2 regions of the Paenibacillus sp. BC26 genome follow, and region 1 is predicted to be linked to the other one. Evidence: riboswitches for the same ligand, from Rfam matches in the RefSeq annotation. Region 1 holds a riboswitch; the other holds the start of a gene.
The links. A riboswitch is a leader RNA that binds a small molecule or an ion and turns the genes downstream of it on or off. The one in region 1 is predicted to bind cobalamin.
Positions count from the first base shown of each region.

Region 2: it holds a riboswitch for cobalamin, as region 1 does, so the genes downstream of both, BM412_RS12530 (ABC transporter substrate-binding protein) here and BM412_RS10355 (S-layer homology domain-containing protein) in region 1, are expected to answer to the same signal.

Region 1 covers NZ_FPAD01000001.1:2,390,220-2,397,901, forward strand. Annotated here, with positions in the region: gene BM412_RS10350 (S-layer homology domain-containing protein) at 1-2,615, opposite strand, end outside; gene BM412_RS10355 (S-layer homology domain-containing protein) at 2,696-4,309, opposite strand; cobalamin riboswitch at 4,491-4,684, opposite strand; gene metE (5-methyltetrahydropteroyltriglutamate--homocysteine S-methyltransferase) at 4,852-7,122, shown strand; gene BM412_RS10365 (LysR family transcriptional regulator) at 7,145-7,682, opposite strand, start outside.
Region 2 covers NZ_FPAD01000001.1:2,856,104-2,863,785, reverse strand. Annotated here, with positions in the region: gene BM412_RS12565 (MFS transporter) at 1-259, opposite strand, end outside; gene lepB (signal peptidase I) at 455-1,006, shown strand; gene BM412_RS12555 (DUF4184 family protein) at 1,009-2,016, shown strand; gene BM412_RS12550 (DUF3889 domain-containing protein) at 2,089-2,430, shown strand; gene BM412_RS12545 (heavy metal-binding domain-containing protein) at 2,486-2,797, shown strand; gene BM412_RS12540 (rhodanese-like domain-containing protein) at 2,946-3,254, shown strand; gene BM412_RS12535 (heavy metal translocating P-type ATPase) at 3,385-5,589, shown strand; cobalamin riboswitch at 5,654-5,905, shown strand; gene BM412_RS12530 (ABC transporter substrate-binding protein) at 6,080-7,096, shown strand; gene BM412_RS12525 (FecCD family ABC transporter permease) at 7,098-7,682, shown strand, end outside.

The DNA of each region.
Region 1 (7,682 bases):
TCCTCCGACAAATCCGGCCATTGGCTGTTTGACGCTCCTAAGTCCTTACCAAGATTAGTCGTATATCTCCACTCGACTTTATCGCCGTCCTTCAACGTGTAGCTGCTGGAGCCGTAACCAGGATATTGGCCGTTCACGTTATACATCCAACCGCTATATCTTCCATGGTCGAATTCTCCGTCACCAGCGATAGCTTGCACATAAACACTACCGAACGAAGCATAATATTCCGTTTTATAGCTGATTCCCTTAGCATCGAGCGATCGCTTGAGCACGCTCCATGCGGTATCGCCCGGTTGCAGTTCAAAGCTCGTGTTCTGCAGAACGTAACCTTTGTTGATAGTGAGCTTATCTACAGATAAAGTAGCACGAGGCGTTGGGATCGACGGAATTGTTACTGCTTTTGTCGTAAAGGCAATGTAGTCCGTAAAATGCTTCGTCTTTACAATCAAATCATCGCCGCTGTCGTAGGCATACTCGTCTTTCCCGCTAGCCAGCCCCTCGGCATCGCTCCCGAATCGCTGGATCATATGAGGAGATCCGTGCTCGATATAAGCAGCCTGGTTGCCTTTGAATCCAGCGAAAGTCAATTTTAAGAACGAATTAAACTCGACTCTGCCGGTTCCACCTCCGACCGTAATCGCTTCGCTCACCTGATCAAGCGCTGAGCCACTCGGAATTAAGGTTTTAACGCGGCTGACCAGCGCGGAATCCGACTTATTCTTAGAAGTTAACAGTTCTATGGAAGATCCGTCGCCGCTAATGATCCGCGTGCCTTGCGATAGACTGAAGGTTAAACTTCCCTTCTTCGCCTCGATGGCAGGCAGGTCAGTAGTTGGTGGCAAGTTCAACATCACCAGCGATTGATTGGTTTCCGGAATCGTGATGGCAATTTGCTTATGCGAATCCGCATCGGCTATGCCGATAATATACGGGCGATCATCCGACGGAATCGTTACCGTTGGCTGATCCCCACTTGGTAAAGGCAGATCGATCGGCGGTATTCCGCTTCTTACTTCCAGCGGCATGGTCGTATGTACGACCGCAGGAGCGCTGCCGGTGATATATTTCGATACGGATACCGTATAACTTCCTGCAGATACCCCTTCGAATCTTGCGGTGCCTTCAGCATTGGTCGTCTGCGTGGAGATCGTTTCTCCATCGCGGACGATGTCGACATATACGCCCTCTGCCAAAACCGGAACTAGCTTAAAAGTGCTGTAGTCCATTTTCAATTTATAGACACGGATGTCGAAAGCATGTTCTTCATTCAGAGATGTACCTGATTCAGGAAGCACCTCGATCGAGTCAATGGGCACAGTATCGTAATTATTATAATAGATCACAAGCTTGTCCGAGGGCTTTAATGGAATCTGATCGATTGCGCCATCCGATGACGTCAACCAATCATTGCCTCTATGAATCGCAAAATCCCAGTTACCGTAGTCGCCGTTATAATGATCGTATGCAATCCGTTCAATCTCAAGCGCCAGCATGCCCCATTTTGAAGAAATTTCGAGCTCGAGGCCGCTTACTGTCGACAATGATTTTAACGCCTCTAAAGGGGTAGCTGCGTTTACCGTTCCCTCGGAAAACGTTTGATTAGGTTCCGGTCCTTCGACTCGGATCTTAACAGGCGCAGCCGGGATTGGCTTCAGTCCGGGCAATGTGCCGGTGAAATCATATAACCGTTCGCCTTTTCCCTCTAGCAATAGCTTGTAAGCATCTAATGCTTGCAAGGCTTGCTCCGTAGCCATTCCGTTTGAGATCAGCATGTCAGCTGTATGTGAGAACGTTCCGTCCGGCAAGCGGAATTGCATGAGCTTGTCGATCAGTGTAATCCCATTCTTCGTATAATCCGGACCGGTTGGATCGATCCCGGACGCAGTCAAACCGATGATCGCCTGCGAGACGCTTTCACTGGAATCGACGCTACTTTCCCAAGGCATCCCTTTTCCATATGTAACGACATATCCGCCTTCCGGCGATTGATTCACAGACAGCCAATGCGTGAGATCCGCAAGCAAGTCCATACTCTTCACGGTTGGATTGTCTCCGTAAGGCGCAAGAGCGATTAACGCCATTGCCGTAATATCCGGGTCACTATTGTTGCCGACGCTGAGTGAAAATCCCCCATCTGCATTTTGGCGAGCGGCAATGACATCGATTATAGCTTCTCTTGTCCAGCTTGCATCGGATTGAACCTCATAGCGGAGGGTATCCAACGCGATTAACGCGAATATCGGTCCATTAATCCCTTGGCTTGTCATGATTTCGCTATTATAAAGCTTCTCGATTAAATCAATGCCGGCAATATCGGTTGCATCTTGACCGGCAGCCGTTAAGGCCATGACGGTGCGTTCGATTTCAGTGACGCGATCAAACTCGCCGTTGCTATATTTAACGCGATTAATTAACGATTGAACATAGGTATCGGGTATCTGTTTACCCGCTTTCATCAGTCCGATCGCACTCCAGTCCGAGCCAACACCGTTAGCACTATTTTCGAAGTAGCTCGATGCAGCCTCAATCGTTTCTTCGAGGTCGAAGGCTGCCGCGGCTTGAGCGGTCTTCACCGGACCGATTCCTGCAGTGATCGATAAGAGCAACATCATGGATGAAACGATAAGAGCAAATGATTTTAGTAACTTTGAACGCATAGTACTGCCTTCTCTCTTAGTTTAATAGCGCTGTTCTATAACAGTTTCGCAGCGATAAGCATGCGGTACAGCATGTCTGCAATTTCGGCGCGTTTCACTGCGGCCGTTGGTTCTATATTCCATACATCCTGCGATAGGATGTTCTCGCGGTAGTTGAATGCCAGTGCAGCTCTCGCCCACTCGGCCGTCTTCGTATAATCGCCGAATTGGGCTAACATATCTCTCGTCTCCAAGGTGCCGAGTGCCGTATTCATTCCGCATAGCTTGGCCGCATTGGCAATCATTACAGCTGCTTCTTGCTTCGATATTGTGCGATTCGGTGAAAATGCAGCAGTCGACGTTCCTTTCACGATACCGTACGCATAAGCGGTACCTACAGCACCTGAATACCAGCTTGCAGGAGTAATATCCTTGAAGGCATTTGTCGCTTTCGGTTTAAGCCCCAGACCTTTCGTCATAACGGCGGCAAACTCAGCTCTTGTCATGGATTGATTCGGCGCGAATGTAGTCGCGTTAATCCCCGAGATAATCCCCCGTGCTGCAAGTGCTTCAATTGCAGTCTTGTTTGCATGTTCACGAATATCGGAGAAGGTCTTTCCAGACTCAACGACCGGCATAACTTGAACATCCTTATGCTTATTCGGCAATCCAACATTAGCTTGATGGTTGGTGGACAGCAGCGATGCGACATCATTCATTCGGTATAAGCTGGATCGCCCCGCTGCTGCTCGCTGGTAATTGACGAGTCCATACAGCGCCTGCTCCGTCGACATGCCTGTTACTCCGCTTCCATCTGCGTTGTGGCGGAAACCCTGTCCTTTGGTATAGTAAGTCAGCAAATTATCGAGAATCGTTTTCCCGTTCTTGGCGAAGCGGCTGTCGTCTAATGGCATGCCAAGTTCACATAACGCCATGAGCACTTGTACGGTGCTTTCGACGTTTTTTACGCCTAGGCTTGCATAACCGCCATCGTCATCCTGGAGACGAGATAGGGTTTGAATCGCCTTCTCTATTGCAGCCTTTACGCTTGTTCGATTCTGATATTTGGCAAGAGCTTGTATCGCCATGCCCGTTACGTCGGGATCTGCCGCTATCCCGGAAAGCGCAAAACCTCCATCCTTCAATTGCTGCGATAAAATGTCATCGATATACATTTCTCTGGTGGCGTGTGTACCGGCAGATTTGTTAAAAGGAATCTCGTAATTGCCGCTATCCAGCGCAAGCAGTGCAAAGATCGGACCGTTAATCCCTTGCCAAACGGTTTTGTCATAATCGCCTAAAGGCATCAGCAAGTTATAGCCGGCAACATTGGCCGGGTCCGCACCGATTGCCCTTAGGGCCAGAATTAAGCGTGAATACTCGGTATGCTTCTTCTCGCTAAGAACACCTCTGTTTGCCGTAACGACTTGCTCAACATGACTATAATAGTCGTCATAATAGCGCTGCGGTACGGTGTAGCCGGACCGCGCAAGCCCGATAATGGCCCACTCGCCGCCGACAGAGCCAACCTGCGGATCTTTTACGGTAGACAGCATGAAAGCGGCCGTATCCGCAACAACTCTATCCACATCCTTAATGGATGCCGATGTAGAAGCAGCCTTAGCTGAGTTCGGATTCAAAAACATAGAAATCAAGATAATTAATAACATTAAACATGCAGGGCGTATTCGATTGCCTAACCTGCCTCTCACGCGATCATTCCTTCCTCCCACAGCAATCTGTGGCATACATAACAAAAAACCCCCGATTCATCTAACAATCAGGGGCTGCCGGCGTCGTCTGCTATTAGAAAAGACAACAAAAAAAGCACCGCCTCCATCATCCGTAGAGTGTGTGAAATCAAATCAAGGCAGGTCTCCTGGCTATGCGTCAACGCTTCTCTATACCTTCCCAGCCTGTCGGCCAGTGGCAATTCCCAGATCAGCTCTTCATTTACAGTGGCGGGACCGCGCCGGATTTTCACCGGTCTTCCCTATTAAGCAGCGCTTGTCTACTAAGCGTGCACCTTGACTAGTTCTATTCAATTGCTATTCATATTATAGAATAATATTGCTTTTGTCTATGAAATTAGGTACTCGCGGTTCAAACCCATAGCAAAAAGCTATACCCTGGCATAGTATTTATGTGTTTTCCGATAGCAAACTTCCAGCTCTATAATAAGCACATCACACAGCGCAGGGAGAGATTGACATTGAGAACATCACTTATTGGCTATCCTAGAGTCGGATCATTGCGAGAGCTGAAATTCGCATCCGAGAAGTATTTTAAAGGCGACATTACGATCTATGAACTCCATCAGACCGGCGTTGAGCTTAGAGCGAACCATTGGAAAAAACAGCAAGACAACGGAATTGACTTCATCCCTTCCAACGACTTTTCATTCTACGACGGCCTGCTTGATACGGCTTGCTTGTTCAATATCATTCCGGAACGTTATCAATCGCTCGGTCTTAGTCCGCTGGAAACGTATTTCGCTATGGCGAGAGGTTACCAAGGTTCAGAAGGCGATGTGAAAGCGCTGGCTATGAAAAAATGGTTCAATACCAACTACCACTACATGGTTCCTGTAGTTGACGATTCCACCAGCATTCAATTGGCGGGCACGAAGCTGTTCGATGAGTTCTTGGAAGCGAAACAGCTTGATATCTCAACGAAACCGGTGTTGATCGGTGCCTTCACGCTGCTCAAGCTCGCTAAATATACCGGCGTCAAACAAGCCGGGGATTTCGTTCAAGAAACGGCTGCAGCATATGCTGACGTATTGAACAAGCTAAACGAGCTTGGCGCTGAGTGGGTTCAAGTGGACGAGCCTGCGCTGGTAACAGATCTATCGCAAGAGGATCTTGCCCTGTTCACGAAGCTGTATGCCCAAATTTTATCCGCCAAAGGCAATGTCAAAGTACTTGTTCAAACCTACTTCGGCGACGTACGCGATTGTTATCAAACGCTTCAAACCCTTCCATTCGATGGCATCGGAATCGACTTTGTTGAAGGAAAACAATCCTTGGAGCTCGTGCGCCAATATGGATTCCCGGCTGATAAAGTACTGTTCGCCGGTATCGTAAACGGTAAGAATATTTGGAAAAACAACTACAAAAACACGCTTGCAATCGTGCAAGAGCTGAACGGGCTGGCGAAGCAGCTGGTGCTTAGCTCCTCTTGCTCCCTACTGCACGTACCATACTCCTTGCAGAATGAAACTAAGCTATCCGATGCCAATAAACGCCACTTCGCATTCGCGGAAGAGAAGCTTCGTGAATTTGCGGAGCTCAAAGCGATCTTGGGACATGCGAATCCCTATGCCTCCGACCTCTACTTACAGAACGAGGAGCTCTTCAATGGCGTGCGTTTCGCAAGTAATGAGGCTGTACTATCGAGAACGTCCGCGTTAACGGACGCCGACTTCACCAGACTTCCTGCTTTTGCCGAACGTGAAGCCATACAGAATGATAAGTTCAAGCTGCCTCCGCTTCCGACGACTACCATCGGATCGTTCCCGCAGACAGCTGAAGTAAGAGCGAACCGCTTCTCCTTCAAGAAAGGCGCAATTACCGAAGAGCAATACAAACAGTTCAATTTCGACAAGATTGCGGCATGTATCAAGCTTCAAGAAGAGATTGGTTTGGATGTACTGGTCCATGGCGAATATGAGCGCAACGATATGGTGGAATACTTCGGCGAGAGCTTGGACGGCTTTATTTTCACGGAAAACGCTTGGGTGCAATCCTACGGGACCAGATGCGTAAAACCGCCGATCGTATGGGGAGATATTAGCCGCTCCAAACCGATGACAGTCGAGTACTCTGCCTATGCGAAGAGCTTGACCGACAAACCTGTAAAAGGAATGCTGACCGGTCCGGTTACCATTCTCAACTGGTCTTTCCCTCGCGAAGATATCAGCTTGAAAGACAGTGCCCTCCAGATCGCGCTTGCCATCCGGGACGAAGTGCTGGATTTGGAAGCGAATCATATCGAGATCATTCAGATCGACGAAGCTGCGCTCAGAGAGAAGCTGCCGCTGCGGAAGTCGGATTGGAAATCGGAGTACTTAAGCTGGGCCATCCCTGCTTTCCGTTTGGTGCACAGTGGCGTACAGGCCGACACGCAAATACACACCCATATGTGCTATAGCCAATTCAGCGATATTATTCGCGATATCGATGCTATGGACGCCGACGTCATTACGTTTGAAGCATCCCGGTCGGATCTTGCGATTATCGATGCCATCAATGATTGCGGCTTCCAAACCGAAGTGGGACCAGGAGTCTACGATATCCACTCCCCTCGTATTCCAAGCGTGGATGAACTCAAGCAAGGGCTCAATCGCATGCTGGATAAGATCGACGTTACTAAGCTATGGGTTAATCCCGATTGCGGGTTGAAGACGCGCGGCGTAACCGAAACATGGGAAAGCCTGCGTCATTTGGTACAAGCTGCGAAAGAAGTCAGAGCGAAGCTGTAATGGATACAAGAAAAGGATGAACTCAACTGAGTTCATCCTTTTGACTTAGAATGGCGTATCCGAAATCCGTGATGATGCTTTCAAGCTTGCCGACATAATCGGTGGCGAGCCGGCTTAAGTTGGCTTTCTTGTTCGTGATATAGCCAATCTGCATATTCTCATCCGTCCGCAAACGCACCGATTTAATATTTTCCCCGTTCAAATCCTCATTAAGCACACCGGAACTGATCGTATACCCATTCAGGCCGATCAGTAGATTGAACAAGGTTGCCCGGTCGCTCACCATAATTTTCTTTTTGTAGGACCGCGTACTTAGAATTTCCTCCGAGAAATGAAACGAATTATATTCCCCTTGCTCGAAGGCAAGACACGGGTATTCGTCCAAATCTTCAATCGCCAACATCGTCTTATCCGCCAGCGGATGCTCGGTGCTGATAAAGACATGCGGTTCCGCTTCGAACAGCGGATGGAATCGGAGTCCGCTTTCTTTCACTATCTTCTCGATAACCTTCCGGTTAAAATCACTGAGGTACAGAATGCCGATCTCACTGCGCATATGC
Region 2 (7,682 bases), 470 kb from region 1:
CCAGCATAAGGAATGGCTTACGCTTATGAAGCTTATCGGAAGCAAGTCCAAGCGGGAAACGGACGAGCATCTGCGTAAAACCGTAACTGCCGAGCACGATGCCGATCAGCACATCGGCATACCCGCTGCTTTTCATAAATGGTGGAAGAATAGGGACATAGACATATAAGGTAGACCAGTACAATAAAGTAACTACGATGAAAATGAAATGGTCGGAGCGTGTAGTGGGTATAAGTGCAGCCTTGGCATCAGCGGACAACGATCATTCACTCCTTTGGTAAGGTACATTAATCTCCTAACTTTATCCTACCAGACCGCGGACGGGCAATGCTTTTTACAAAATGCTGTTTTCAAAGAAACTATTTGATGGTTAATTTCGTAATAGTTATAAGAAGGTTTAGCTAGAGAACGAACTATGTAAGCCGATAGCTGTACGAATTGGAAGGAGAATGGTATGGAGAAACCGGAAGTTACACCTACACATAAGAAACCGTGGGCGAGAGAAGTAAGGGACTGGGTTCTTACGCTGGGCGTGGCGATGGTAGCCGCGTTGTTGATCCAGAACTATGCGTTTGCCCAAACCGAAGTAAGAAATATCTCGATGCAAAAAACATTAGTGGAAGGTCAACGATTGATTGAGGATAAAATCAGCTACAGATTCGAGTCTCCGCACCGGGGAGATATCGTTATCATCAACGGTCCCGAAAGCGACAAGCGACTGATTAAACGCGTGATCGGCTTGCCGGGGGATGTCCTTAACATTACCGATGATGGCCATGTCATTCTGAATGATAAACAACTGGATGAGCCGTACATAAAAGGTCTCACCTTCTCGAACGGGCTTGAAATGCCCTATACTGTCCCCTCCGACACCGTATTTGTAATGGGAGATAATCGAGAAAACAGTCAAGACAGCCGCGTGTTGGGCCCCATCGCCTTATCAAGCGTGGAAGGTCGAGCCGTTTTTCGACTATGGCCATTGAATAAGTTCGGCGGGTTAGAATAACCGTGCCTTTTACTTTTGCACATCCGTTCTTTGCGGTGCCGCTTAGACGGATCAAGCCTAAATGGGTAAGCGTTACGGGACTTATCCTTGGGAGCATGTCGCCTGATATGGAATATTTTGTGGCGATGGAGCCCTATCAGAGTATTGGACATTCGATATTAGGTTTTCTAATACAAGGCTTGCCTTTGTGTATTGCCTTTGCCTTTGTGTTTCATTATATGATCAAGCCGGTACTGCCCAAGTTTCTTCCGTCCTTCGGGAGAATGGATCAGTTTGTGTCTGACTTGTGTGTGGATTGGAAGCTGGATTCGGCACGCGCATGGATCGTATTTCTCGGGTCTTTATTGATTGGTTATTGGACGCATATGTTCGTAGATGCTTGGACGCATGTTGGCGGTATATTTGTAGAGTGGTTCCCCTTTCTGCGAGAATACCATGGCCATTCGCCGTTGTATTCGAAGTTGCAGATTGACTTCTCGATTGTGGGGCTGCTCATTCCGGGACTCCTGCTTCTGTACCGATACGTTCGCTTCATTGGCATGACGCGGAGTACAGTTAAAGAGAAGCTCGCGGCGCCAAGCACAAAAATCGCTTTATGGTTCGTGTTACTGGTGACGACATCGATTGTTTACAAGATTAAAATGATGGTTATCCACCACAGACATGATTTCGTCAGTACCGTCGTTGTGGCACCGTTGTCTTCGCTATTGTTCGGATTCTATGTGGCTTCACTGCTTTATTGGGCGGTGAAGAAGCAGCGAGTATGGTATGCGCTTGGTTCGCTTGCACTTATAGTAGCCGTTATTATTGCGCTTCGGGTTGGTTCTAACCTAAGAGACGATCTGCTATCCAACGGGATCCCTTATAAGTATCTTCACCCGCCAAAGGGAGTGTTTGACCCGCTGTGGAATGGATTTCTGATATGCTGGAGTGCCGCGCTGCTGCTGTCAAGCCGAATCGTGACAAGAAGTCAGCATGTGGTTAAAGGATTATTCCAGTTGAAGCAGTAACCTCATCCATCCATGTATGAAAGAACTTGAAATGGGGAATTCTACCATCGCCTAGACTATGGAGGTGGCAGAATGAGACCGTTAATTATTCTAGTGATGACTTGCATGATGCTGTTGGGTGCCGTTACGCCTGTTTCCGCAGAACCGCCGTACGCGAAGTGGGGCAGACTCGCGATGAAGGAAACGACGCACCGTTATCATGCTGAGATTGTGGACTATAAGCATGTCGGCCGAAAAGTGGAGGAAGCGGGACTGATGTCGGAAACGTTTCGTCTGCTGCTGAACAAAGGCTCTCGTAAATTTGAGGTTACCGTTCGGATCTGGTTTGAGCAGCATAGCGAGAAGGTCGTTCGCATTCAATTTACGGAAGACGGGAAAGTGGACGGCTTGCCTGCTTTTTCTTCCATGATTTGAATCCGTTGTTCATCGTCTTACGTATGAGTCACTATATCGATTGGGAGGGATTTCAATGATAGTAACGACTACGCCTACGATTGAAGGACATCCGATTCAGCAATACCTTGGTGTTGTAACCGGAGAAGCGATTATGGGAGCAAACATCATGCGTGATTTGTTCGCCAGTATTACCGATATTGTCGGAGGACGCTCAGGTGCATACGAGACGAAGCTGAAAGAAGCGCGCGACGTAGCATTCAGTGAGATGCAAAGTCAAGCTTCACGGCTGGGCGCAAATGCGCTAGTCGGTATCGATATCGATTATGAGGTCGTTCGAGAAGGCATGCTGATGGTTGCCGTCAGCGGCACGGCGGTACGTATTTAACGAAATGGTACTAATCGGGAGCAGCCTTCGCAGAGAACAGCGGATGCTGCTCCTTCTTATGTCACTCGCCAGATGGACATAGGGCAAGGCAGAGGAGTAAAATGCAAGTATGGGTTTCATTACTAGCACGAAGGAGCGATAGCAGGAAATGGGAGAAATAACGGCAAGTGAATTGGAAACTCGGCTGCGCGAAGGCGAGAAGCTGAGCGTAATCGACGTACGGGAGCCCGATGAATGGGAATCCGGCCATATTAAAGAAGCGGTAAGCATCCCGCTTTCCGTCTTTATTGAACGACTGGGCGAATTGAATGATTTCGAGGAGCCGCTGTATATGGTTTGCAGAAGCGGCAATCGCAGCGGCAAAGCTTGTGATTATTTGGCTGCGCAAGGCTATGAGGTCGTTAATGTGCTCGGCGGTATGCTGAGCTGGCCCGGTGAAGTTGCTACCGGGGAATAGATTGTTCTTCAAGAGAGCACTTTCGCGCTTGCTGCGCGAAGGTGCTTTTGTTGTTTATATCATGAGTCGAACAACCCTGCCATATAGTGGAGAGTAGGACAGCTAGTTTGTTTGATTGAGGAGGTTCATTATGCAGCAGCAACGCGGAGACCATACGCTTGATTTGCGAATACAAGGCATGAGCTGCACAGCCTGTGCAACCCGCATCGAACGGGCTGTCGGCAAGCTGGCAGGCGTATCCGGTGTATCCGTTCATTATGCGGCCAAATCGGCTTACATCACCTTCTCACCGGAACAAACGTCGCCGACATCCATTATCGAACGAATCGGTCAGCTTGGCTTTCATGCTTTCCTGTACGGGAAGGATGGAGACAATTCTTCCGAGCTGGACTCGCTTAAAGTGCGAGTCTTCGTGGCCGTCTTATTCACGATCCCGCTGCTATGGACAATGGTTCATCATTATGCTTGGCTGGAAGCCATTCCGGTTCCTTTGCTTATTCAGGAGCCCCTGCTTCAGTTTGTGCTAGCGGCAATCGTGCAGTTCTTTATCGGGATGCCTTTCTATTTCGGGGCATTCTATGCCCTGCGAGAGCGAACGGCCAATATGGATGTGCTCGTAGCGATAGGAACTACGGCTGCTTTCGCCTACAGTTATATCTCCATGATGACCGGCGGGGCGTTATACTTTGAGACATCGGCGGTGGTCATAACCGCTGTGCTGCTTGGCAAGCTGCTGGAGGCATCCGCGTCGGAGCGGGTCATGAAGGAAAGCGACAGCTACGCATCGCTCCAGACCAATGAAGCGATCGTCATTCGCGGCGGCACCAGGGAGAAGGCTTCACTTGCAAAAGTAAGGATCGGAGATCAGCTTATTGCAGCGGTGAATGAACCGCTTCCGACGGACGGTATCATCGTGGAGGGACATTCGACGATGGATGAGTCCTTCCTAACCGGCGAGAGCGCGCTTGTAGTGCGGTCAGCCGGGGATCAGGTGTACGCCGGCACGATCGTTCGCGGACAAGAGCTGCGCATTCGGGTCACGGCGATCGGGCCGGATACGATGTTAAGCCGCATTGCGGCATTGACGCGCCAAGCGCAAGCGACGAAGTCCTCAATCGGGCGAAGAGTGGATCGGTTATCGGCTATATTTGTACCGATCATGATGCTGCTTTCCATAGCCACTCTGATTCTATGGCTGGTATGGCTTGCGCCGGGCGATTGGGGGAAGGCTTCGCTTCATGCTCTGGCTGTGCTCTTGGCCGCATGTCCATGCGCGCTTGGTTTGGCTGCGCCGATATCGCTCGTATTGGCTACCGGTAAGCTTGCCCGCCGCGGCATTGTGTTGAAGGAAGCCGGCGCATTGGAACGTCTGGCGCAATTGGATACAATCGTGCTGGATAAGACCGGCACGTTAACGGAAGGTAAGCCTGCGTTAACGGAAGTATCTGCATTGTCCGGCTCGCCAAGCGCACTGCTGCGGTTAGCTGCATCTGCCGAGGCAGATTCCCAGCATCCGTTTGCGGCAGCGATTAAGGCGGCAGCCAAGCGTGCAGGGCTGGTCATCCCGGCATCGACGGCTTATCATGCGTTTCCCGGCAAGGGGATCGAAGCTGTCGTTGAGAGTAAGCGAGTCGCAATCGGAAATGCCGGTTTTGCCGCTGAGCGGGACTGGAAGATGAATCGCGTGTTGCTGAGCTTCGTCAGTCGACGAGAAGAACTGGGAGAGACGGTCATCTATGCCGCGATAGACGGGGAGTGTGTCGGTGCGTTTGCTTTCACCGATCAAGTGAAACGATCGTCAACGGAGGCCGTGTCCGCAATGGCTGCCGAAGGGGTTCAAATCTTGCTTGCAACAGGCGATCATCCTTCATCGGCAACGAACGTAGCCCGAATCACGGGTATCGCGCAGGAGAATGTTCATGCGTCCATGCTGCCGGAGCATAAAGCTGAGCTCATACGCGAACTGCAAGCGAAAGGAAGAGTCATTGCCATGGCCGGTGACGGCTGGAATGACGCCCCGGCACTTGCGGCCGCAGATGTCGGGATCGCGATGGGCGGCGGTACGGAAGCGGCGCTTGATGCCGGACATATGACGTTGCTTCGTTCGCGGCTGACCGGTATTTATGAGGCTTTTCAAATCAGCAGACTGACAGTCAGGAATATTCGTCAAAATCTTGGTTTTGCGCTGCTGTATAACTCTATTGTGATCCCATTTGCGGCAGTTGGCGGCATAGAGCCGTGGATGGCCGGGACGGCTATGGCGCTCAGTTCCGTTTCAGTCGTATTTAATGCGCTGCGTTTAAACGGTCAAATGAACCGATTTCTACGGAAGTGAAGCCAAATGTAGACATCCTATATAGGTGATGGTATATTTACTCAAGCGCAATTTCATAGTTTACGAACAGGTGCTAAGTGTATGTGCTCGTTTCCATTCGTTGAAACACGCAAGCTTAGCTTAAAAGGGAAGACCGGTGCAATGCCGGCACGGACCCGCCACTGTAAGAAGCGTCGCCCCGGAATGGAAGAATGCTTGTCCATCGCCGTAGTCGACAATGCATCAACGATAAGTCACTGAACGATGGGATCGTTTGGGAAGACGTTGATGACGGATGCTTCGAGTCAGGATACCTGCCTGTTCCGTTTAAACGCTACCTACGAGGACTTAGGGAGGTGTTGGAGATGGGCAACTGTATATTGCCCGCTGATGTTCTACGGAACGTAAGCATTTCTGACGCTCGAAGTCGGAAATGCTTTTTTTTTGTTTCATTCGGCAATAGCCGGGTTTTCATTGGACGCAATTATAAAATAGGGAGAGTATGAATCACATGAAATCGAAATTAATGCCATTAACTAAAATTGTCTTAACCCTGACTATGGCTGCTTTGCTGATGTTAACGGCTGCTTGCGGTTCCGGCGGGAATAAGGCCAATCAAGCTGCTGAGAATGAGGGCAATACAGCTAATACATCCGAGCAAGCTGCTGCGAATGCGAATAACTCGGCACAACAACAACAACATTCCGTATATCCGCTGAAGTTGAAGGATGTAACAGGCACAGAGCTTACGTTCCAATCCGCGCCTGCGCGCATCGTTTCGCTGCTGCCCAGTGAGACGGAAATCGTCTATGCCGTAGAAGCAGGGGCATCTCTGGTTGCCGTTGACAATTACTCCAACTATCCGAAGGAAGCGGAGAGTCTGCCGAAGATCGGGGACATGGACGCGGATATTGAGAAAATCGTTTCGCTTAAACCGGACCTTGTGCTCGCCTCCTACACAATGGGAAGTGCCGTTGTCGATAAGCTTCGCTCGCTCCAAATTCCGGTGTTTGCGACAGATCCTAAGACCTATGACGCCGTCATGGAGAAGGTAAAGCAGATCGGTGAAATTTTGGATAAAAACGAGCAAGCGGCAGCGGTGACGGCTCATATGGAGCAAGTTAGGGAACAGGTTGTTAATGCCGTTAAAGATGCGCCGAAACGGAATGTATACCTGGAGTTCGCACCGGGCTGGACAGTCGGAAAAGGCGAGTTCCTGGATGAGCTCATTACACTCGCCGGAGGCGTTAACATTGCCAGTGAACAGGGTTGGTACGAAATTAATCCCGAGTCGGTCGTCAAATCGAATCCGGATCAGATCATATATGCTTCCATGACACTTGCTGAAGGTGAGAAAAATCCCATTCTAACGGGAATTGAAACAAGACCGGGCTGGGCAACAATTAACGCCATTAAGAATAAGCAAGTGTTTGAAGTGGACCAGGATCCGTTGACGCGTGTCGGACCGCGACTAGCCGATGGGCTGCTGGAGGTAGCGAAGAAGCTGCATCCGGACCTATTCAAGTAAGATGAGAAAAAGGCTATATGTTTATGGAGGAGCAGCGATGCTCCTTCTTGCTATATCTGTCGTCGTCAGTTTGTCTATTGGCTCGTCCAGATTGCCTCTTCTTCGCGTATGGGGAATATTAATTCATCAGCTGCCTTGGATGGAGGATCCGAGCGGTCTCTATGAGGCCAGCGATATCGCAATCGTGACTCAGCTGCGATTATCCAGAGTCGTCTTAGCTATGCTTGTCGGAGCTAGCCTGGCACTTGCCGGCTCCGGATTTCAAGGTGTACTTCGCAATCCGCTTGCCGATCCATTCACGCTTGGCGTTGCAACGGGCTGCTCGGTTGGCGCGGCTTTCATGATTGTATTCGGCTACCAATCGGTGATCGGCTTATGGACGGTTCCGCTCGTCGCCTTCACAACAGGAATCGTAACACTTTTTATTGTATTTGCACTCTCCCGTGCAAGAGGATCGATTAATGTCGAGACGTTAATCTTGTCCGGCGTTATCGTTCAAGCTTTTCTCGGCGCTTTCGTGACGTTCATGGTGTCGATGTCGCAAGGTGTAATTAACGAAGCTTTATTCTGGCTGATGGGGAGTCTA